One region of the Priestia sp. VA7 genome, then DNA from elsewhere that is predicted to be linked to it. Evidence: a T-box and tRNA genes for the amino acid it is inferred to sense, from the RefSeq annotation. Region 1 holds a T-box; the other holds one or more tRNA genes.
What was found. A T-box is a leader RNA that pairs with one kind of tRNA and senses whether it is charged. The one in region 1 lies ahead of ileS (isoleucine--tRNA ligase), so its partner is inferred to be a tRNA-Ile.

Region 1 (11,891 bases):
CTGTTTCAAGTCCCACAATCCCAAACGGCGCAAGCTCCATGCCTTCTGCTTTTTCGTCCGCTGTGTGCGGTGCATGATCAGTGGCGATAAAATCAAGCGTTCCGTCTAATAAAGCTTCAATTAATGCCTGTTGATCATCTTTTCCTCGAAGCGGTGGATTCATTTTAAAATTTGAATCAAGCTCAGGGATGTCTTCCTCATTTAGCAGTAAATGATGAGGCGTTACTTCTGCGGTTACGCGAATGCCTGCTTTTTTTGCATCCCGAATGGCCCGAATGGATTCTTTTGTACTTACGTGACACACATGGTAGTGACAGTTTGCTGCTTCAGCAAGCAGGACATCTCGTGCAATTTGAACGGCTTCACAGATAGAAGGAATACCGTTTAGTCCATGTTCTTTTGCAAATTTTCCGTCGTGGACGCAGCCTTTGTTGATTAAATCATTATCTTCACAGTGTGCAACGATTGCTTTATTTAATGAAGCGGCTTTCTTCATCGCTTCTAGCATCATTCCTGTTGACTGAACGCCTACTCCATCATCTGTAAAAGCAAATGCGCCCGCTTCTTTTAAGCCTTCAAAGTCCGTTAGTTCTTTTCCTAATTGGCGGGTGGTAATCGATGCGTATGGCAATACGCGAACATGTGCTGTTTTTTCAATACGCTTGTTTACCCACTCCATTTGTTCAACAGTATCCGGAACTGGACGCGTATTTGGCATTGCAGCAATTGCTGTAAAACCGCCCTTTGCCGCTGCTAGAGTACCCGTTTCAATCGTTTCTTTCTTTTCTCCTCCTGGCTCGCGCAAGTGAACGTGGACATCGATTAAACCCGGTGATAAGAAGTTTCCGCCTGCATCAATGACTTCTTCATTCTTTACGTCGATGTGTGAAGCTATTTCAGCAATTACACCATTTTCAATTTTCAGTTCGACTTGTTCAATTTTCCCTTCATTTAACCATGTAGCATTTTTGATAATTGTTGTCATTATTAAGTCCCCTTTCAATTGGTTGTAGCGCTCTTGCTAATACTGCCATACGAATGTACACGCCATTTTGCATTTGTTTAAAAATTCTTGAGCGTTCACATTCAACGAGCTCATCTGCAATTTCGACTCCTCTGTTTACAGGAGCTGGATGAAGGATAATGCTATGTGATTTCATTTTCCGCTCTCGTTCAACGGTCAATCCGAAGCGGCTGTGGTAGTTCTGTGCAAGCTCTGAAGTGTTCTCTTCATGCCTTTCAAATTGAATACGCAGCAGCATCACAACATCGACCGTTTCGATTGCTTCATCGATATCAAGATATGTACCGTGTCTGTTCTCTTCATCTTTCCATTCTTCAGGTCCCGCAAAATATACGGTCGCCCCTAGTTTTGTCAGCATTTCAGCATTCGATCTCGCTACGCGGCTATGTCGCAAATCTCCGACTATTGCGACTTTTAATCCTTTAAACGAGCCGAACTCTTGGCGAATCGTCAGTAGATCAAGCAGACACTGAGTTGGATGCTGACCGCATCCGTCTCCTGCATTAATGATGGGAATCGATACTTTTTCCTGCAGTGCTTCATAATAACGATCTTGCGGGTGGCGAATAACAACTGACTGAACGCCGATTGAAGCTAATGTTTCAATCGTGTCATAAAGCGTTTCTCCTTTTTGGACGCTTGAAGTTGTTACTTCAAACGGAATTGTTGTTAATCCTAGCTGCTGTTCTGCCATTTCAAAGCTGCATCGAGTACGCGTGCTCGCTTCAAAAAATAAGTTGGCAACAAACATTTTCTCTTCCGGTTTCCAGCCTTGTTTATTCGTTCGATAGTTTTCAGCGCTGTCTAAAATCTCTAGAATTTCATTTGTTTCTAGTGTTGAGACTGTCACTAAATGTTTCATATCGATTCCCTCCATTTTTGCTTTCCTCGCATTTCTTTATAAAAAACACCCTTTCTAACTTAGAAAGGGTGTAAGAAAACAAGCTTCGTCTATAACGCGCTTTTCACACACCCTTAGAAACCTCTCTGGATTTCAATTAAAAGGCGTTCTATGAAATTTTTCGTGCTGACGTTTGTTGAACGTTTTCTGCTTCTTTTATCTTCTCTTTCGGCAGAACTAGATTCAGCAGAACTCCCATGATAGCAGACAGTGCCATGCTATCAACCTTTACATGTTCTGAGATATCTAAGTGTGCTCCTCCGATTCCTAACACTAAGATAATCGAAGCAATCATTAGGTTTCGTTTTGATCCAAGGTCTACCTTTGCATCCACCATCATGCGCAAGCCTGATGAAGCAATGATTCCGAATAAGAGAATTGAAATCCCGCCCATGACCGGCGTTGGTATACTTGAAATAAGAGCGTTGATTTTGCCGACAAACCCGAACAAAATCGCGAAGACTGCTGCTCCTGCTATCACAAATACGCTAAGCACCTTTGTGATGGCTAACACTCCGATGTTCTCACCGTATGTTGTATTTGGCGGTCCGCCGATCAGCGCAGCAAGCATAGTTGCTACTCCGTCTCCTAAAATCGATCTGTGCAGCCCTGGCTTTTCAATATAGTTTCGATCCACAATCTTATTTAAGACAAGAATGTGGCCGATATGTTCTGAGAGTGTTACGACTGCTACAGGTACCATTATAAGCACAATCCCTAATGAAATGGACGGCGTGTATGTGACGAACGGCACGTAGAAGTGAGGTACTTCAATCCACTCCGCTTTCACTACCTTTGAAAAGTCTACCAATCCTTGTGTATAAGCGAAGATGTATCCGCCGATAATTCCCATCAGTACCGGAATCAGGCTGATAATGTTTTTAAAGAAGATTGAGCAAGCAACTGTTATCGCTAGTGTCACAAGCGCAACCATCAGGTAAGTTAAGCTGTAATTTCCTTTTGCATCGTTCATAGCCATGCCTACTGCTGTATTAGCCAGTCCTAAGCCTATAACCATAATAACTGGTCCTACTACAACCGGAGGAAGCAGCTTCATAATCCAATTGATTCCTGTTCCTTTTATAATCAAAGCAACGATTCCATAAACAAGTCCGGCTAAGAAACAACCAACCATCGTTTCTTCAGGTCCAAACGAAGCTTTAGCGAAAATGATTGGCGTGATGAACGCGAACGATGAACCAAGATAAGAAGGAATTTGACCTCTTGTAATGAGCAGGAAAGCAAGCGTTCCTACCCCGCTTGAAATCAAAGCAATTGCCGGGCTGAACCCGACTAGGAACGGCACTAACACCGTCGACCCAAACATTGCAAACAAATGCTGTAGACTCAATGTTAACCAATTTACTGCTTTTGGTTTATCATGTATATCAAGTACAAAATCTCGTTGTTGACTCATATGTTTTTCCTCCTATCACTATTAAAAAACCTCTTTACGCAGAGGCAAAGAGGTTTTCAGCATACAAGGAAGACGCTATACCGCAGTATAGTTTTCCTTGTATAGTGACCCCCCTTTTGCAGCCTCACGGGACTACCATTTAAAAGGGTATATAATTTATTTTTCGTAAATAGACACTTGGTCTTTTTCGTCTACTTCCATTAAATGCACCGCAATTTTTTCACTTTTAGCTGTCGGTACATTTTTACCAACATAGTCTGCTCGAATCGGTAGCTCGCGGTGCCCTCTATCCACTAAGACAGCCAGCTGAATGAGTTCAGGTCGGCCGATATCAATCAGTGCATCAAGTGCTGCTCGAACTGTACGGCCCGTATATAACACATCATCTACTAAGATGACGTTCTTATTTGCAATATCTGTCGGAATATCTGATCCTTTTACAAGAGGCTCATCATTGCTTGTCACTTTCGATAAATCATCTCGGTAAAGCGTGATGTCTAGTTCTCCGACTGGCAATGTATTTCCTTCAATTTGTGCAATTCGTTCTGCTAAACGTTTTGCGATATAAATACCTCGCGTTTTAATCCCCACTAGCACACAATTTTCGATTCCTTTATTCTTTTCAATAATCTCATGTGCAATTCGAGTTAAAGCGCGGCGTATAGCCTGTTCATCAAGTACGGTAGCTTTTACGTTCACTGTTTTCACCCCAAGTTGTTGACATAAAAAAAATCCTCTTGCCTTGAGGCAAGAGGATTTGGTTTTAAACATATTTCTTCAAAAAGGCTATAAATATGCCTTTTCTGCACCGTTTCCTTCTCAGCCTCTCTGGACTGTTCTTAAAGGTTCTTATTAAGTTAATACAAGTATGCCATCACTTATGGCAGTTGTCAACTTCTTTTTTCAATAAGCTCTAGCATCTCATTAAACTCTTTTGGAGCCGGTGCTTCAAATTCCATATATTCATTTGTACGAGGGTGAATAAAGCCTAATACACCTGCATGAAGCGCTTGTCCGTCAATCGGAAGCGTTTTTTTCGGTCCGTACTTCGGATCCCCGGCAAGCGGAAAACCAATATACTTCATATGAACGCGAATTTGGTGTGTTCGCCCCGTTTCTAGCTTACATTCGACTAGTGAAAAATCTTTAAAACGCTGCAATACAGTAAAGTGCGTCACTGCATCACGACTGTTTTCATCAGTCACGGTCATGCTTTGACGATCTTGTTTATCTCGGCCGATTGGCGCATCAATTGTACCGTGATCGTGCGCAATTACTCCGTGAACGATAGCTTTATAACGACGCGTTACTGTTTTAGCTACAAGCTGACTAACTAGTGATTCATGAGCTAAATCATTTTTTGCAACCATAAGTAAACCGGATGTATCTTTATCAATTCGATGAACGATACCAGGGCGCATAACGCCGTTAATACCGGATAAATCTTTACAGTGAGCCATTAGGCCGTTTACAAGCGTGCCGCTATGATGACCAGGAGCTGGATGTACAACCATGCCGCGAGGTTTATTTACAACAAGCACATCTTGATCTTCATAATAAATATCTAAATCCATTTCTTCCGCTACCACATCAAGCTCTTCTAGTTCCGGCACTTCGATAATAATAGCGTCTCCTGTTTTACATTTATAGTTTCCTTTAACGGTTTTATCGTTCACTTTTGCGTGACCTTCTTTAATCCATTGCTGCACTTGTGAACGTGACCATTCTGCATTTACAGTCGAAAGTACTTTATCAATACGTTCTCCCGCTTGTTCTTCATTTATAACTGTTTCAATTACATTCATTCTTTGTGCTCCTTCTTCATTTTCCCTTCAAACAGCGTCATAATAAACATGATGATTACTCCGACGACAAGTGCCGAATCAGCTACGTTAAAAATCGGAAAATCATACGTAAAGATGTATGTATTTACGAAATCAACTACTTCTTTACGGACCACTCGATCAATAAAGTTTCCAATGGCGCCGCCTAACATTAATGCTAGCGCAATACCGAACCATTTATCTTGTTTTTTGAGCTTTTGAATATAAATTATTAAACCGACTACCACAACCACCGTAATCAGATAAAAGAACCACATCTGTCCTTGTAAAATCCCCCACGCGGCTCCTCTGTTACGATGAGAGGTAATGTAAAGAAAGTTTTCAATCACGGTGATGCTTTGTCCATAATACATTTCTTTTACAATCATCCATTTTGTTACCTGATCAATAAGTATAACAGCTAAAGCGATAAGATAATAAAACACACACGTTTTCCTCCCGCAATAAAATCAAACGAATCCATACTAAAGCATTTTAGCACATAATTCATTTTTTTTCTCGCTTCTCACCATAAAACAAATAAATCTTCATTTGTGCGGGCCGTCGGCATTACTTTTAATTTATGAATAGACATCACTTCGCCAGTTAGTTCATCAATTCCGAACGCACCAACGTCAAGCTTTGCTAACGCGTGTTCTACATCTTTTAAATCGGCTTTAATCATTTCTATTACGTAACGTTCCTTTTCATCTATATAACCAGATTGTTCTGTAGCATATCTCAATAGGCGATCTTGTAATTCTTCTTTAATAAGAGCTAATTCCTGTCCAATGGAAAGATAATTTTCATACATTCAAACGCCTCCTGTGCTGATAAGATGAAGTATTAATGATGTTAGGTTTACCGAGTTTTCCATCGAATCTACAACACAAGTTTTTCCTAAGGCTTTAAATGCTTTATACCATTGTATTTGGGAATTTCGTACAGCAAAAAACACGCCCAAAAAGGACGTGTTTTTGTTAATTACTGCTGAACGTAGTGATTTTTTACAACATCCGCACAGCGTGTACATAAAGTCGGGTGATCTTGATCTTCGCCAACTGTTGGTGATACAACCCAGCAGCGCTCACACTTCTCACCTTCTGCTTTACTTACAACAATTGAAGCATAGCTGAATTTTTGTGCTTCAGCAGGTGCTTCACCTTTTGCTACCTCAAGATCTGAAACGATGAAGAGTTGACCTACATTTTCAGAAATAGATGCTAACAGTTCTTTCGTATCTGCTGTTGGATATAGCGTTAATTTTGCTTCTAAAGACTTACCGATTACTTTTTCATTACGAGCCTGTTCTAGCGCTTTTAATACTTCATCACGAAGCTCCATGAATGCATCCCATTTCTCTACTAATTGATCTGCTCCTTCGATTTCTTGAACCTCTGGCATATCAACTAGCTGCACGCTTTCTTCCGTTACATTTGGAATGTGAACCCATACTTCGTCTGCTGTATGAGAAAGAATTGGAGACACTAATTTCGTTAACGATAATAACGTTTCATAAAGGACCGTTTGAATGCTGCGGCGCTCTACATTATTTTCTGCTTCGATGTACAATACATCTTTTGCAAAGTCTAAGTAGAATGAACTCATATCAATTGTACAGAAATTATGCACTGCGTGATAAATGCTTGAGAATTCATATGAATCATAAGATTTTTTCACTTTATCAATTAATTTGTTCAACTTCACAAGCATGTAGCGGTCTACTTCACGAAGGTCTTCAACAGCTACAGCATCAGTTGTTGGATTAAAGTCCGCTAAGTTTCCTAGTAAGAAACGGAACGTGTTGCGGATTTTACGATATACTTCTGCTACTTGTTTTAAAATATTATCAGATACACGAACATCAGCTTGGTAATCTACAGAAGCTACCCATAAACGTAAAATATCTGCACCTAGTTGTTTCATTACTTTTTCTGGAATTACAACGTTTCCTAATGACTTACTCATTTTGCGACCTTCACCGTCTAAAGCAAATCCGTGGCTAAGTACCCCTTTATAAGGTGCTTCACCCGTTACAGCTACGCTTGTAGAAAGACTTGAATTAAACCAGCCGCGGTATTGGTCAGAACCTTCTAAATACAAATCAGCCGGACGCTGTAAGTCTTCACGTTCTTCAAGAACAGCTTGATGTGAAGAACCAGAGTCAAACCATACGTCCATGATGTCTGTTTCTTTTGTGAAGCGGCCATTTGGGCTTCCTTCATGAGTAAAGCCTTCCGGAAGCAAGTCTTTTGCTTCACGCTCAAACCATACGTTTGATCCATGTTCTCTAAATAGATTTGATACGTGTTCGATTGTTTCGTCCGTAATGATTGGCTCCTCATTTTCAGCATAAAATACCGGAATCGGAACGCCCCATGCACGTTGGCGAGAAATACACCAGTCGCCGCGGTCACGCACCATGTTATAAAGTCGCGTTTCACCCCAAGTAGGCACCCATTTTGTTTTTTCTACTGCTTTTAATAAATCTTCACGGAAATCTTTAATAGACGCAAACCACTGTGCTGTTGCACGGAAAATTGTTGGTTTCTTTGTACGCCAGTCATGTGGGTATGAGTGGGTAATGAAACTTAATTTTAACAGCGCGCCTTCTTCTTCTAGTTTGTCTGTAATCGGCTTATTCGCTTTATCATAGAATAACCCTTCAAATCCTGGTGCTTCATTCGTCATATGACCCTTACTGTCGACTGGACAAAGAACTTCCAAACCGTATTTTTGACCAACGATAAAGTCGTCTTCCCCGTGTCCCGGTGCTGTATGAACACACCCAGTACCAGCATCCGTTGTTACGTGATCGCCAAGAACAACTAATGAATCACGCTTGTAGATTGGATGCTCAGCTACTACACGCTCAAGTTCTGAACCTTTTACTGTACGAAGCGTCTTATAGTCAGCCCATTCAATTTCTTTAGCAACTGTTTCAATCAGTTCAGTTGCCACTACATATTTTGCTCCATCTGCTTCAACTACGCTGTACTGAAGCTCAGGATTGACAGCAATCCCTTGGTTAGCTGGCATTGTCCATGGTGTTGTCGTCCAAATGATGAATTTTTCATCTTGTTCAAGCACACCTTTACCATCTTTTACGTTAAACGCTACGTAAATAGAAGCTGACCGCTTATCATAGTACTCAATTTCCGCTTCTGCTAAAGCAGATTCACTTGAAGGGGACCAGTACACAGGTTTTAACCCTTTGTAGATGTAGCCTTTTTTCGCCATGTCACCAAACACTTTGATTTGCTGCGCTTCGTACTGCGGCTGAAGCGTTACATATGGATTATCCCAATCTCCGCGTACACCTAAACGCTTAAACTGCTCACGCTGGCCGTTTACTTGTTCCCAAGCATACTGTTCGCAAAGCTTACGGAACTCAGCTACCGTCATTTCTTTGCGGTTTACTTTTTTATTTTTTGTTAAAGCTGTTTCAATTGGCAAACCGTGTGTATCCCAGCCTGGTACATAAGGTGCGCAGAAGCCTGACATCGACTTATAGCGAACGATAAAATCTTTTAAAATTTTATTTAATGCATGTCCCATGTGAATATCGCCATTCGCATATGGAGGTCCATCATGCAGGACAAATAGCGGACGGCCTTCCGTACGTTTTTGTACTTTTTCATAAATATTCATTTCAGCCCACTGTTCTTGCATTTTAGGCTCGCGGTTCGGTAAATTTCCACGCATTGGAAATTCAGTTTTTGGCATCAATAATGTATCTTTATATTCCATGTTTTACCCTCCAAAAAAAACGTAAATTTCATATCTTTTTGTACCATAACAAAAAGACCTCCTCATCCCAAAAAGGGACGAGAAGGCCTCCCGCGGTACCACCCTAGTAGATTTGCTGTACGCAAATCCTCTTTGCATTCGTAACGTGAATAAACCGCCACTGCTTACTATCATCAGTTCAGCAATGGTACTCTAGGGTGATTTTCACTTTTTTGTTTGTTATCGAGCTCACACCATCCTCGATTCGCTTTGACAAACTAAAAAAGCTACTGTCCCTGTCTCCGTACTGTTTGATATGAAATTTCATCTGTTACCAAATTATATGACAACAAAACGTGAGAAGTCAAGATGATGTCTGGACTAGTCAATTTTTTCTTCTAGCGCTGGCATCTCATAATCCATCAACTGATCCCAGTCGTCGCTGTTTAACATTTCAAGCTGTGCTTCGATTAACATTTTGAAACGAGTTCTAAATACTTTAGACTGCTTTTTCGTCTCCTCAATGTCCATCGCAATTTTACGAGACTTAGACAGTGCTTCATTAATAATACGGTCCGCATTTTTTTCTGCTTCTTTTATAATGAGCTTCGCTTCTTTTTCAGCGTTTCGCTTCACATCTTCCGCTGCTTCTTGAGCAATTAAAATTGATTTATTTAACGTTTCTTCGATGTTAGTAAAATGTCCAAGACGATCTGTTAATTCAGATACTCTTCCTTCTAACTCCTTTTTATCACGCATGACCAGCTCATAGTCTTTAATTACTTGGTCAAGAAACTCATTTACTTCATCTTCATCATATCCGCGAAATCCGCGATTAAACTCTTTGTTATGAATATCCAAAGGGGTTAAAGGCATCTAGGCCACCTCCGTGTTGTCTCATTACGTCATTAGTAATGGTTTATTCGACATATTTTTAAAATTTCCTGCTAGTAGATTTCTTTATTTCTGCTTTCCTACAACAATTCGCCATTTTTCTTTTTTGGTTTTGCCTTCAAGTGAAACGATACGACTTCTGCCGTGACCACGAAGTGACAAAATATCACCTTCATGACATTCAAAAGAAGGCTGTTCAATGACTTTAAAATTTACTTTTACCGCTCCATTTGCAATAAACGGCTGGACTTTTTGTCTTGATAAATTGTGAATGGTCGACAGCAAAACATCAAGCCTCATTGAAGAAACTGTATAAACGTGTTCAACCAGCTCTTCTTTTACAACATGCAGCTGCTCTCTTTGAATAGAAGAAAGTGAAACTTTGGCTTTTCCAATTGATGTTAAATTCATCTCAATATAAGAAGAAATTTCCTCTGCAACTACGAGCTGAATATCGTCTCCCGCGACCAAAATATCGCCAAATTTTGAACGGCGCAGTCCTAAGGACATCGCCGAACCAAGAACTTGAGGATGTTCAATCTTCACAAACTTTTTAGGATAATTGAGCTCGTACATATGCAACTGAAAATCTTCACTTTCAGGTACATAGTAATCCGGGTATAGCAGCGCGCGCTTGCGTTCAGCAAACGGTTGTCCACCATCAAATGAAACTTGAACCTCTCCTTCAGTCCCGACAATAGCCGTCACAATATGCTGCTCTCTTGGATCTAAAAAGTCCGTTAGCTTTGGGCTGTATTGATGTAGGACATCTTCTTTCCACTGAAGAACCTGGTCAATAAATCCATGTTCTTCTTGCCTAAAATGTTCATAAATAGACATATTATTACTCCTACTATTGGTATGTAAAAAAGGAATCCAGCGATTCCTTTTTAAATAAATCCAACCATACTGTGAAGTGAACGTACACCTGCTTGTGCAAATCGTAGTAAAAAGATTGCGACAAGAGGTGAAATATCAATCATGCCAATAGGCGGAATGATTTTACGAAAAGGCTCTAAGTAAGGCTCACAAATGCTACCAAGCAACTGACCAAACTTAGACGCCCTTACATCGGGTACCCAAGACATCAAAATGTAAATAATCAGTGCCCATGAGTAAAGACCAATCAATTGTCCAAGAATCCCAAAAACGATGTCCAAAAACTACCACCTCTTTACGTTTGTTGTATCATGTTCTCCCATCATATCTGAAATGCTTCCGCTTACGTCTACATTATCAGGTGTACATAAAAAGATGTCGGTTCCAATTTTTTGAATGTCCCCGCCTAAAGCATAAACTGTACCACTTAAAAAGTCGACAATTCTTACCGCTTGATCTCGTTGAATGCGCTGTAAATTCACAACTACGACTTTACGATTTTTTAAATGATCCGTAATTTCTTGTGCTTCGGCATAGACGCGAGGTTCACAAAGCATCATTTTTGATGATTTTTGAACGCTTTGCAAGCTAATCACGTTTTGCTGCTGATTCGGCTGCTGACTAGCTTTCGCTGGTCTCGACTGCTGTACAGGCTCTTCTACCGACTCTTCTTCTTCGTAATGTTCTTCTACATATTCAGTATCGTCATCAAGAGCAAAAAAACTTCTAAAGCGATTTTTCATACTCATCTTGAATTACACCTCCTTAACGTTCATTCCCAACTAACGTGGTTCCTAGTCGAATGAATGTTGCTCCTTCTTCAATTGCAATTGCATAATCGTTTGACATTCCCATTGATAGCTCTGTACACGGTGCATATGGCAAATTTAGTTCTTGTATACGACTCTGCAATTTTTTTAGACCTTGAAAACAGCTGCGAAGCGTAGACTCTTCATCTGTGTGAGGAGCCATGGTCATCAATCCGACCACTTGGATATTTGCAAATGCTTCAAGAGATTGAATAAATGGAATTACATCTTCTACAGCAAGGCCATGCTTTGATTGTTCTTCGGCAACATTAACTTGTACAAAACATTTTATACGATGTTCTGCACGTTTATCAATTTCTTTTGCTAAAGATAATCGGTCTAGTGAATGAATATAGTCAACTTTATCAATCACATTTTTTACTTTTCTTGTTTGTAAGCTTCCGATAAAATGCCA
Region 2 (11,891 bases), 610 kb from region 1:
AACTGACTTGTAATCAGTAGGTTGGGGGTTCAAGTCCTCTTGCCGGCACCATTTTTTTCGAGCCATTAGCTCAGTTGGTAGAGCATCTGACTTTTAATCAGAGGGTCGAAGGTTCGAGTCCTTCATGGCTCACCATTTATATTCACACGCGGGTGTGGCGGAATTGGCAGACGCGCTAGACTTAGGATCTAGTGTCTTACGACGTGGGGGTTCAAGTCCCTTCACCCGCATCTTTCATTAATTTCATATATGTGCGGAAGTAGTTCAGTGGTAGAACACCACCTTGCCAAGGTGGGGGTCGCGAGTTCGAACCTCGTCTTCCGCTCCACATATATAAGTCCTGCCGGGGTGGTGGAATTGGCAGACACACAGGACTTAAAATCCTGCGGTAGGTGACTACCGTGCCGGTTCAAGTCCGGCCCTCGGCACCATTTTAATAAGCGCCCGTAGCTCAATTGGATAGAGCGTTTGACTACGGATCAAAAGGTTAGGGGTTCGACTCCTCTCGGGCGCGCCATAAACGGGAAGTAGCTCAGCTTGGTAGAGCACTTGGTTTGGGACCAAGGGGTCGCAGGTTCGAATCCTGTCTTCCCGACCATTTATGGGGCCTTAGCTCAGCTGGGAGAGCGCCTGCCTTGCACGCAGGAGGTCAGCGGTTCGATCCCGCTAGGCTCCACCAATTAAATTAAATAATTGTAACGAATAATATGGCGGTGTAGCTCAGCTGGCTAGAGCGTACGGTTCATACCCGTGAGGTCGTGGGTTCGACTCCCTCCGCCGCTACCATATAAGTTACATTTGTTATAAATATACGGAGGAATACCCAAGTCCGGCTGAAGGGATCGGTCTTGAAAACCGACAGGGGTGTTAAAGCCCGCGGGGGTTCGAATCCCTCTTCCTCCGCCATTTATTTATATCATATTCATATCATCGCGGGGTGGAGCAGTTCGGTAGCTCGTCGGGCTCATAACCCGAAGGTCGCAGGTTCAAATCCTGTCCCCGCAACCAAAGTGGTCCCGTGGTGTAGCGGTTAACATGCCTGCCTGTCACGCAGGAGATCGCGGGTTCGATTCCCGTCGGGACCGCCATTTTGTTTGGCTCGGTAGCTCAGTTGGTAGAGCAAAGGACTGAAAATCCTTGTGTCGGCGGTTCGATTCCGTCCCGAGCCACCATTTTAAGACGGCGATTGTGGCGAAGTGGTTAACGCACCGGATTGTGGTTCCGGCATTCGTGGGTTCGATTCCCATCAGTCGCCCCATCTTAAGTAACGCGGGTGTAGTTTAGTGGTAAAACCTCAGCCTTCCAAGCTGATGTCGTGAGTTCGATTCTCATCACCCGCTCCAAAAATGGGCCTATAGCTCAGCTGGTTAGAGCGCACGCCTGATAAGCGTGAGGTCGGTGGTTCGAGTCCACTTAGGCCCACCATATTCCACAGTAGCTCAGTGGTAGAGCTATCGGCTGTTAACCGATCGGTCGTAGGTTCGAGTCCTACCTGTGGAGCCATACGGAGAAGTACTCAAGTGGCTGAAGAGGCGCCCCTGCTAAGGGTGTAGGTCGTGTAAGCGGCGCGAGGGTTCAAATCCCTCCTTCTCCGCCAGTCGTTTTAAATTTAAATATGGCCCGTTGGTCAAGCGGTTAAGACACCGCCCTTTCACGGCGGTAACACGGGTTCGAATCCCGTACGGGTCATCTCAAAAAGGTTTGCATATATGCAAACCTTTTTTATTTGCGCTTTTTTAAAGATTAAGTAAACAGAAATAATAGTTAGGAATAATTACCATGAATTTTCAGAATAAAAAGTAAGTTTTAAGCAGGATTTTCCCTATGTCATATGGAATTATTCATAAAGTAATAAAGTATGAAGAGTATGGGATAAAGAGTTATTTAAAAGAACTTTTATTCTATTATATTTGTAGAAAAGGTTTATGTTTTTACTGTAAAAGGGAATGAGTGGTAAGAAGCGTATATTATGTGCGTATATTATGTTTGAAGTTAAAGGGGTGGCAAAAGTGAATCTAGCGGTTCAGCCTACTGAATTTGATGTTCATTTGTATCACGAAGGAAACTTATTTCGCAGTTACTCTATTTTCGGTGCGCATCAGGTAACGGTAGAAGGGATTGAAGGCGTACGATTTTGCGTGTGGGCACCTCATGCAAAGGGCGTAAGCGTTGTAGGTGATTTTAATAAATGGAACGGTTTTCAACATTCCATGGTCAAAGTTAATGAAGAAGGTATTTGGATGACATTTATCCCTGAATTAGAACAAGGGACTATTTATAAATATGAAATCATCACACAAAGCAATCAAAAAAAATTAAAAGCAGATCCATACGCTTTCTTCAGCGAAGTGCGCCCAAACACTGCGTCTATTGTTTACTCATTGGATGGGTACAAATGGAACGACCAATATTGGCGTAGAAAGAAAAAACAGCAAAATATATATGAAAGACCGCTGTGTATTTACGAGCTGCATGCAGGGTCTTGGAGGACTCATGAAGATGGCAGCCTTTATACATACAGTGAATTAGCACAGGAGCTTATTCCTTATATTGCTGAACAAGGTTTTACACATATTGAGTTATTACCAGTCATTGAGCATCCGCTCGACCGATCCTGGGGATATCAAGGAACTGGATACTATTCCGCCACCAGTCGATACGGTACACCTAAAGAGTTGATGAACTTTATAGATGAGTGTCATCAAAACAATATAGGAGTTCTTTTAGATTGGGTACCCGGGCACTTTTGTAAGGATGAACATGGTCTGTATATGTTCGATGGAGAACCTACTTATGAATACAAACAAGAATCCGATCGTGAAAACTACGTTTGGGGAACAGCTAATTTCGATTTAGGAAAGCCTGAAGTACAAAGTTTTCTGATTTCGAATGCTTTGTTTTGGTTGGAGTACTTCCATATAGATGGATTTCGAGTAGATGCTGTAGCTAATATGCTTTATTGGCAAAATTCTTCTGGAAAAGCAGTGAATGATGGAGCTGTCAGCTTCTTGAAAAAGTTGAATGAAGCTGTTTTTGAATCTGATGAAACGGTATTAATGATGGCAGAAGATTCAACGGACTGGCCGCTTGTTACAGCACCTACGTATGAGGGCGGTTTAGGCTTTAATTATAAATGGAATATGGGATGGATGAATGACGTTTTAACATACATGGAAGCTGGCGTGGAAAGACGTCCCTATCTTCACGATAAAATGACCTTTTCACTAATGTATGCGTTTAACGAAAATTTTATTTTGCCGCTTTCTCATGATGAAGTCGTACATGGGAAAAAATCATTACTTAATAAGATGCCAGGTGATTACTGGCGCAAGTTTGCACAGCTTCGACTGCTATATGGATACTTCTTTGCACACCCGGGAAAAAAGCTTTTATTTATGGGCGGAGAGTTTGGCCAATTTGATGAGTGGAAAGATTTAGAGGAGTTGGATTGGATGCTTTATGACTTTGATATGCATCGCAATCTTAACGGATATATGAAGGATCTCATCAAGATTTATAAGAGAAGCAAGCCTTTATATGAATTAGACCATAATCCAGATGGATTCGAATGGATTGATGTTAACAACCATCATCAACAAATCTTCTCTTTTATTCGTAAGTCAAAAGAAAATCAGGAGATTTTTATAGTTGTTAGCAATTTTTCTGAGCATCCATATCATTCTTACAAAGTTGGAGTTCCAGTTGAGACAGAGTACATTGAAGTTATTAACAGTGATGACGAAGTGTACGGCGGTTCAGGCATTGTAAATAAAAAGGCATTAAAATCAGTGGATGAATCGTTTCACGGTCAACCTTTTTGCATTGAAATGAATATTCCGCCGTTTGGCATTAGTATACTACGAGCAAAGAGAAAACGAGGGGAGAGAAAACAACATGTTAAAAAAGAAATGCGTAGCGATGTTATTGGCAGGAGGAAAAGGTAGTCGGCTCAGTTCGCTTACAAAAAATCTAGCAAAGCCAGCTGTACCATTTGGTGGTAAGTATCGAATTATTGATTTTGCTTTAAGTAATTGTACAAATTCAGGTATTGAGACAGTAGGTGTATTAACTCAATATCAACCGCTAGTTCTCAATTCATACATTGGAATTGGAAGCGCTTGGGATTTGGACCGACGGAATGGTGGCGTCACGGTATTGCCTCCATACGCGGAATCAGATGGAGTAAAGTGGTATAAAGGCACGGCTAGTGCTATTTATGAAAATTTAAACTATTTGACACAATATGATCCTGAGTATGTACTGATTCTATCAGGTGATCACATTTATAAAATGAACTATGAAAATATGCTTGATTATCATATAAACAAAGAAGCAGACGTAACGATTTCTGTTATTGAAGTACCTTGGGAAGAAGCGAGCCGTTTTGGTATTTTAAATACCAATAGTGACCTAGACGTAATGGAGTTCGATGAAAAACCACAGCGTCCTAAAAATAATCTAGCTTCCATGGGAATTTATATTTTTAAATGGAGTATTTTAAAAGAATATTTAGAAATGGATGCACGCAATCCATATTCAAGCCATGATTTTGGTAAAGATGTTATTCCGCTTTTACTAGATGAAAAGAAAAAGCTAATTGCATACCCATTTCAAGGTTATTGGAAAGATGTAGGAACTGTAAAAAGCTTGTGGGAAGCGAATATGGATTTGTTATGTGATAAAGACGAGCTTAATTTATTTGACTCTTCATGGAAAGTATACTCTGTTAACCCTAATCAGCCTCCTCAATATATCGCGCCAAACGCCTGCGTGGTGGAGTCATTAGTAAATGAAGGGTGCGTTGTCGAAGGAAACGTAGAGCAGTCCGTGTTATTTCCAGGTGTACAAATCGGCTCAGGTTCTGAGGTTAAGAAAACGGTTGTCATGCCTACTGCAAAGATAGGCTCTAACGTATATATTGAAAACGCAATTGTTCCATCGGACATTGAAGTTCCAGACGGTACTATTATTCGACCGACCAAAGGAAGCGAAGAAGTAATTCTTGTTACTCAAGAATTGATTGAATCAGTTGCTAAATGCATTTAACGAACAGAGAGGATGAACGACATTGAATAATCAAATGCTTGGTATTATTGATGCTTGTACAAACACAACAGCGCTGCAGCCTTTAACCTTTTATAGATCGATTGCTGCCATTCCTTTTGCAGGACGCTATCGATTAATCGATTTTACGCTTTCTAATATGGTAAACTCTGGAATTTCGAGCGTTGCCATTTTTCCTCGTGATCGCTATCGCGCATTGATGGATCATATAGGTTCAGGAAAAGAGTGGGATTTGGATCGGAAGCGAGATGGATTGTTTATCTTCCCTCCTATGACAAGTGATTTACACTTAGAAAGTCCATCACTATTCACGCAGTTCCGTTATCATATTGATTATTTCTTAAGAAGTAAGCAGGAATACGTATTAATTGCGAATAGTTATACGATATGTACAGTTGACTTTGAGCACGTGTTGCAACGTCATATTGCTTCAAATGCAGATATTACTGAAATGAAGCAGGGTGATAAATCGCTTAATATGTATATTATTAATAAATCTATTCTAGTTAATATTTTGCAAAATGAATCCCATGATTTTTATACGATTAAAGAAATGGTTCGATATATGGCACAATCTCATCGTGTAGAAAAGTATGAGCACCATGGATATACGGCTGAGATTTCTAGCTTAGATGCCTACTATAAAACAAGTATGGAAATTTTATCTCCAGATGTCTGGAAGCAGTTATTTATCAACGAACGTCCTGTTTTCACTAAAGTAAAAGATGAACCGCCTACTCGTTACGCAAAAAAAGCGGTTGTGAAAAATTCAATGATTGCAAACGGGTGCGTGATTGAAGGGCATGTGGAAAATAGTATTATCTTCCGAGGCGTTAAAATTGGAAAAGGTACGGTCGTTAAGAATAGCATTGTGATGCAAAAAGGCGTTATTTTAGAAAATAGTGTATTAGAAAATGTTGTTTTAGACAAAGATGTGAAAATAGGAAGTAATGAAACGTTGCTAGGTGAGTCAGGATTACCTAGAGTCATTGCTAAAGGAACAACTCAAGGAGCGTTGATGAAGTCGTGAATGTATTATTTGCTGTATCAGAATGTGTACCTTTTATTAAAACAGGAGGATTAGCAGACGTAGCTGGTGCCCTGCCTAAAGAATTAAAAAAGTTAGGAACGAACGTGTGTGTAGTCATGCCAAAGTACGGAACGATTCCTCAACATTATCAAGATGAAATGGTGCTTGAAAAAGTTATTCATGTACAGGTTGGGTGGAGAAGACAGTACTGCGGAATTGAATCGTTAACGATGGATGGCGTTAAATATATTTTCATTGATAATGAATATTATTTTAAAAGAGATAGCTTATATGGGCACTACGATGACGCTGAACGATTTGCTTTTTTCAGCAGAGCCGTGCTTGAAGCTATCCCGTTTTTAGAGAATGAGCCTGATATTATTCATTGTCACGACTGGCATACGGCTATGATTCCATTTTTACTTCGTGCTAATTATGATATGTATGATCATATTCAGACGGTCTTTACGATTCATAACTTGCAATTCCAAGGAATCTTCCCTAAGAGCAATTTATATGAGTTATTAAATTTAAATGAATATTATTTTACTACAAGCCAGCTCGAGTTTTATGGGAATATTAATTTTATGAAAGCTGCGCTTGTATCAGCTGATAAAATTACCACGGTAAGTCCTACATATCGAGATGAAATTCAAATGCCATATTACGGAGAAAGTTTAGATGGATTATTGCGTCAGCGAAATCAAGATTTAATTGGGATTGTAAATGGAATCGATGAAGAAGCTTATAGCCCAGACGCAGATCAGCTTATATCTTATCCTTATTCGGTAGAAAAGATTGAAGGGAAATATAAAAATAAAAAAGAGCTCCAGCGCTATCTTGAATTAGAAGAAAATAAGGATGTTCCAATTATTTCGATGGTTACAAGGTTAACTCAGCAGAAGGGATTGGATTTAGTTAAGCACGTTTTCCATGAGACGGTTAACTTAGGAGCCCAAATTGTTATTTTAGGCACTGGAGAACACGAGTTTGAGCAGTTTTTCCGTGAGATGGAAGATACGTACCCGCAACAAGTAAAAGCTATTATTGGTTTTAATGAAGAACTTGCTCATAAAGTTTATGCCGGTACGGATTTATTTTTAATGCCTTCCCGTTTTGAGCCTTGCGGACTCGGACAATTAATAGCCTTAAAATATGGAACCATTCCAGTCGTGCGTGAAACGGGCGGCCTGAATGACACGGTCAAAGCTTATAATGAATATAGCGGAGAGGGAAATGGCTTCTCTTTTAAGAATTATAATGCTCATGACATGCTTCATACGTTAGAAAGAGCTGTTTCATTTTATCACCAGAAAGATGTATGGAAAAAATTAATGATGGATGCTATGAGTCAGGATTATAGCTGGGGGCAATCGGCATTTAAATATAATCAATTGTATTCAAATTTGACATCTACTCCATCGTGAAAGGGTGAGCAGATTGTTCTCTGATAAAAAAAGCTTTCAAGAGGCTTTTTTAAAAAAGCTGGAAATGACATATGGAAAGAGCTTTAAAGAATCTACTGTTCAAGATCACTATCATACATTAGGAAATATGGTGCGAGAGTATATTAGCAGCGATTGGATTTCAACCAATGAAATTCATAGGTCTTCACATACAAAGCAAGTGTATTATCTTTCTATCGAATTTTTACTAGGCAGACTATTGGGTCAAAATCTGTTGAACTTAGGAATTCGGGAAGTTGTAAAAGAAGGATTAAGTGATCTGAATATTTCACTTGAAAATATTGAAGAGATAGAAGTAGACGCAGGATTAGGAAACGGCGGATTAGGCAGGCTTGCTGCTTGTTTTTTAGATTCTCTTGCTTCACTTAATCTTCCTGGCCACGGTTATGGGATTCGCTATAAACACGGTTTGTTTGATCAAAAGATTGTAAACGGCTTTCAAATTGAGCTCCCAGAACAGTGGTTAAGGCATGGGAATTCATGGGAAGTACGCAAATTAGATCAAGCCATAGAAGTGAACTTTTGGGGCGAAGTTGAAATGGTACAGGAAGATGAAAAATTCTCTTTTCGTCATGTAAAAGGAGAACCCGTCTCTGCTGTTCCTTATGACATCCCGGTTATCGGGTATAAAACAGATACAGTTAATACACTTCGCCTTTGGAATGCGGAGCCTTCATCATTTCCAGTACATAAAGATGTGATGGAGTATAAGCGTCAAACAGAGGCTGTATCAGAATTTTTATATCCAGATGATACACATGAAGATGGTAAAATATTAAGATTGAAACAGCAATATTTTCTTGTGTCAGCTAGCTTACAAAGTATTATCAGAGCACATCGAAATACCTATCAAACACTTACAAACTTTCACGAAAAAGTAGCCATTCATATTAACGATACTCATCCTGTACTTGCGATTCCTGAGCTAATGAGAATTTTACTGGATGAAGAAAAAATGGAATGGGAAGATGCATGGCATATTACGTCCAATACCATATCATACACAAATCATACCACTCTTTCTGAAGCCCTTGAGAAATGGCCAATTGATTTATTTCAACCCTTGCTTCCACGCGTGTATATGATTATTGAAGAAATTAATGAGCGCTTTTGTAAAGAATTATGGGAATCATATCCAGGCGACTGGCAACGGATTGAAAATATGGCTATTTTAGCGCACGGGTTAGTAAAGATGGCTCATTTAGCAATTGTGGGAAGTTATAAAGTAAACGGTGTGGCAAAGATTCATACTGATATTTTAAAAGAACGAGAAATGAAAGATTTTTATCAGTTTTATCCTGCTAAATTTAACAATAAAACGAACGGAATTACCCACCGGCGCTGGTTGTTAAAAGCTAACCCGCAGCTTTCCTCCCTTATTACCGAGGTGATAGGAGATAAATGGATTAAACAGCCGCATTCTCTTATAAAGCTCCAAGAGTACGTGGAAGATCCAAGTTTTTTACAAGGACTAAAAACAGTAAAACAACAGCGTAAAAAGCTGCTTGCGGATATTATTCAAGAGCAAACGGGAATTAAAATAGATTCTAATTCTATTTTTGATGTACAGGTTAAAAGGCTTCATGCTTACAAAAGGCAGCTTTTAAATGTGCTGCACATTATGTATTTGTACAATCGATTAAAAGAAGACCCTAATTTTCAAATCGTTCCTCGTACATTTATTTTTGGTGCGAAAGCTTCTCCCGGCTATTATTATGCAAAAAAAGTCATCAAGCTAATTAACTCTGTAGCTGATGTTGTCAATAATGATCCACAAACATCACCGTTTTTAAAAGTCGTTTTTTTAGAAAACTATCGTGTGTCACTTGCTGAGTATATCTTTCCTGCGGCGGATGTCAGTGAACAGATTTCAACCGCCAGCAAAGAAGCTTCGGGAACGGGAAATATGAAATTCATGATGAACGGAGCGTTAACTCTTGGCACGATGGACGGAGCGAACGTCGAAATTAGCGAGGCAGTAGGAAAAGATAATGTCTTTATTTTTGGATTAAAAGCCGAAGAAGTGTTGAGCTATCAGCAAAATGGAGGATACCGTGCCTATGATTATTACCATCATGATAAGCGTATTCGACAAGTGCTCGAGCAGCTTACAAACGGCTTCCTGCCTGACACATATGACTTATTCGAGCCTATATATGATTCATTATTAATGCAAAATGATGAATACTATGTACTCCGTGACTTTGACTCATACGTTACGGCACAGCAAAAAGTAAACGAAGCTTATAGAAATGAAAATAAATGGCTTCAAATGAGTGCGACGAACATTGCACACTCCGGCTTTTTTTCTAGTGATCGAACGATTGAGGAATATGCATCTGATATTTGGGGAATTCATTCCACTAAAAATTTATTAAATCAATAAATAGAAAAGGTGTAGTCAAAGACTACACCTTTTTTATTTTATCTGTTGTCACCGTTTAAGAAATCACCTAAAGAACCAAGGATACTGCCTTCACCTTTACCTCCCGTTGGCGAAACTGCACTTGATAAAACGCGATCGGCTAGTCGGCTAAAAGGAAGAGATTGAATCCAAACTGTTCCCGGTCCTGACAGAGTAGCAAAAAACATGCCTTCCCCTCCAAACAGAGCTGTTTTAATTTTCCCTACATATTCGATATTGTAGTTTACATCACGGGTCATGGCCACTAAACATCCAGTATCCACTCGAAGGCGTTCACCCGGCTGCAGCTGTCTTTTATGAATGGTTCCGCCTGCATGCAAAAATGCCAAGCCATTACCTTCTAATTTTTGCATAATAAAACCTTCACCGCCAAAGAAGCCCGTTCCTAGTTTTTTTTGAAAATCAATGCCAACGGATACGCCTTTGGCAGCGCATAAAAAGGAGCTCTTTTGACAAATGATTTTATGATCGAGCTGCTCTAAATCGACAGGAATAATCTTGCCTGGAAAAGGTGAAGCGAAGGATACTTTTCGTTTGTGATATCCGTTATTTGTATATACCGTCATAAATAAACTTTCACCAGTTAATACGCGTTTCCCAGCTCCTTTTAGTTTATTAAACAGCCCGCTGCTGGTGGAAGAAGAACCGTCACCAAAAATGGTTTCCATCTCAATATCATCTTCCATCATCATCATTCCTCCAGCTTCTGCTATAACACTTTCTGAAGGATCTAATTCAATTTCAACAAACTGCATGTCATCTCCATACAATTTATAATCAATTTCATGTGCATTCATCATTTTCACCTCATTATTAATTCTAATCTCCTATTTATTCGATATCATCTCCTATAGCTCCTACAAAAAATAGAAAAAAGAGTAGTATGAAGAACTACTCCTTTTCAGTGTATGGATCTTTCTCATAGGCCGGTAAATCTCCAAATATGGTCATCGTACCTTCTTCATCCAGTGCATTTTCATATCGCTCATGCTCTTTTGAAGGGTAAATAGGAAGAGGCTGTCCATATAAATCGGTAGCGGCAAAGTTTTCATAATCTTCAACGTATCCAATAGCTTCATCTGCCTCAATATAGGTTTCACTATAGTTAGACGTATCTTCTATAAAATCAGAAGGAGATTCAGACGTCCCGTAACGCGCAACGTCTTGCCAAGAATCTTCTGCGTCATATCCTGTTGTTTCGGTATCGTCATAGTCGTATTGACCAAATGGGTGATGGAGAACATTTTCTTCTACAGGTCTGTGCTTTGGAATATCCTGCGATGGGCTATGTTCTCTACAGTATAAAGTAGTTGGTACAGCCTGAAGTCTTTCAAACGAGATATCTGCTCCACATACTTTGCACGTTCCATACGTGCTGTGAGCGATTGCCTGAAGTGCTTCTTCTATTTCATGTAGCTCTTGTTTTGCATGTTCATTTAATGCAAGGTCTTTTTCACGCTCGTATGTTTCCGTGGCTGTGTCACCAGGGTGGTTATCGTAGCTTGAAAGTTCTCCTACAGCATCGTGAGCGTCGCTTCGAGTTAGACCAAAATGATCATTTTGATCAAAGTGCGATTGAATATCAGCCTTCTGCTGCTGTAAATTTTGTTTTAACTGACTGATTTCTTGTTTTGAAAGTGTCATGAAGCTCCCCCTTAAAAATTTATTGTGCTTTTGTAGTATGTGTTAAAAATTCAAAAAAACACGATTCATATTAGGAGTATTTGGGGTATTCATGAAGCTAAGAGAGAAAAGGAGTGGAAAATTAAAGAAAGTTAAAGGTTATAGAAAAGGGTATGATAAAAATAACGCTCTCGAGGTCTAAAGAGTACTGAATAGATCATAAAGATTTTTGATTCATTTAATGAAAAGGCATAATTTAGACAAGCGAAATTAATTTTTTCTC

Region 2: it has a tRNA-Ile gene. The T-box ahead of ileS (isoleucine--tRNA ligase) is inferred to sense a tRNA for this amino acid. The anticodon was not compared.

The regions. Positions count from the first base shown of each region.
Region 1 covers NZ_JBVQPN010000001.1:615,430-627,320, reverse strand. Annotated here, with positions in the region: gene AC0C45_RS03340 (dihydroorotase) at 1-985, opposite strand, end outside; gene AC0C45_RS03335 (aspartate carbamoyltransferase catalytic subunit) at 948-1,886, opposite strand; gene AC0C45_RS03330 (uracil-xanthine permease family protein) at 2,035-3,342, opposite strand; gene pyrR (bifunctional pyr operon transcriptional regulator/uracil phosphoribosyltransferase PyrR) at 3,499-4,041, opposite strand; gene AC0C45_RS03320 (RluA family pseudouridine synthase) at 4,233-5,147, opposite strand; gene lspA (signal peptidase II) at 5,144-5,611, opposite strand; gene AC0C45_RS03310 (conjugal transfer protein TraR) at 5,692-5,979, opposite strand; gene ileS (isoleucine--tRNA ligase) at 6,150-8,915, opposite strand; T-box leader at 8,986-9,206, opposite strand; gene AC0C45_RS03300 (DivIVA domain-containing protein) at 9,276-9,770, opposite strand; gene AC0C45_RS03295 (YlmH family RNA-binding protein) at 9,855-10,628, opposite strand; gene AC0C45_RS03290 (YggT family protein) at 10,679-10,948, opposite strand; gene AC0C45_RS03285 (cell division protein SepF) at 10,952-11,416, opposite strand; gene AC0C45_RS03280 (YggS family pyridoxal phosphate-dependent enzyme) at 11,433-11,891, opposite strand, start outside.
Region 2 covers NZ_JBVQPN010000001.1:530-12,420, forward strand. Annotated here, with positions in the region: tRNA gene AC0C45_RS00020 (tRNA-Thr) at 1-51, shown strand, start outside; tRNA gene AC0C45_RS00025 (tRNA-Lys) at 60-135, shown strand; tRNA gene AC0C45_RS00030 (tRNA-Leu) at 149-230, shown strand; tRNA gene AC0C45_RS00035 (tRNA-Gly) at 254-328, shown strand; tRNA gene AC0C45_RS00040 (tRNA-Leu) at 343-431, shown strand; tRNA gene AC0C45_RS00045 (tRNA-Arg) at 441-517, shown strand; tRNA gene AC0C45_RS00050 (tRNA-Pro) at 522-598, shown strand; tRNA gene AC0C45_RS00055 (tRNA-Ala) at 604-679, shown strand; tRNA gene AC0C45_RS00060 (tRNA-Met) at 710-786, shown strand; tRNA gene AC0C45_RS00065 (tRNA-Ser) at 814-906, shown strand; tRNA gene AC0C45_RS00070 (tRNA-Met) at 932-1,008, shown strand; tRNA gene AC0C45_RS00075 (tRNA-Asp) at 1,013-1,088, shown strand; tRNA gene AC0C45_RS00080 (tRNA-Phe) at 1,097-1,172, shown strand; tRNA gene AC0C45_RS00085 (tRNA-His) at 1,183-1,258, shown strand; tRNA gene AC0C45_RS00090 (tRNA-Gly) at 1,270-1,343, shown strand; tRNA gene AC0C45_RS00095 (tRNA-Ile) at 1,349-1,425, shown strand; tRNA gene AC0C45_RS00100 (tRNA-Asn) at 1,429-1,503, shown strand; tRNA gene AC0C45_RS00105 (tRNA-Ser) at 1,507-1,597, shown strand; tRNA gene AC0C45_RS00110 (tRNA-Glu) at 1,618-1,689, shown strand; gene glgB (1,4-alpha-glucan branching enzyme) at 1,983-3,944, shown strand; gene AC0C45_RS00120 (glucose-1-phosphate adenylyltransferase) at 3,895-5,046, shown strand; gene AC0C45_RS00125 (glucose-1-phosphate adenylyltransferase family protein) at 5,069-6,094, shown strand; gene glgA (glycogen synthase GlgA) at 6,091-7,521, shown strand; gene AC0C45_RS00135 (glycogen/starch/alpha-glucan phosphorylase) at 7,535-9,946, shown strand; gene AC0C45_RS00140 (TIGR00266 family protein) at 9,985-10,782, opposite strand; gene AC0C45_RS00145 (TraR/DksA C4-type zinc finger protein) at 10,877-11,629, opposite strand.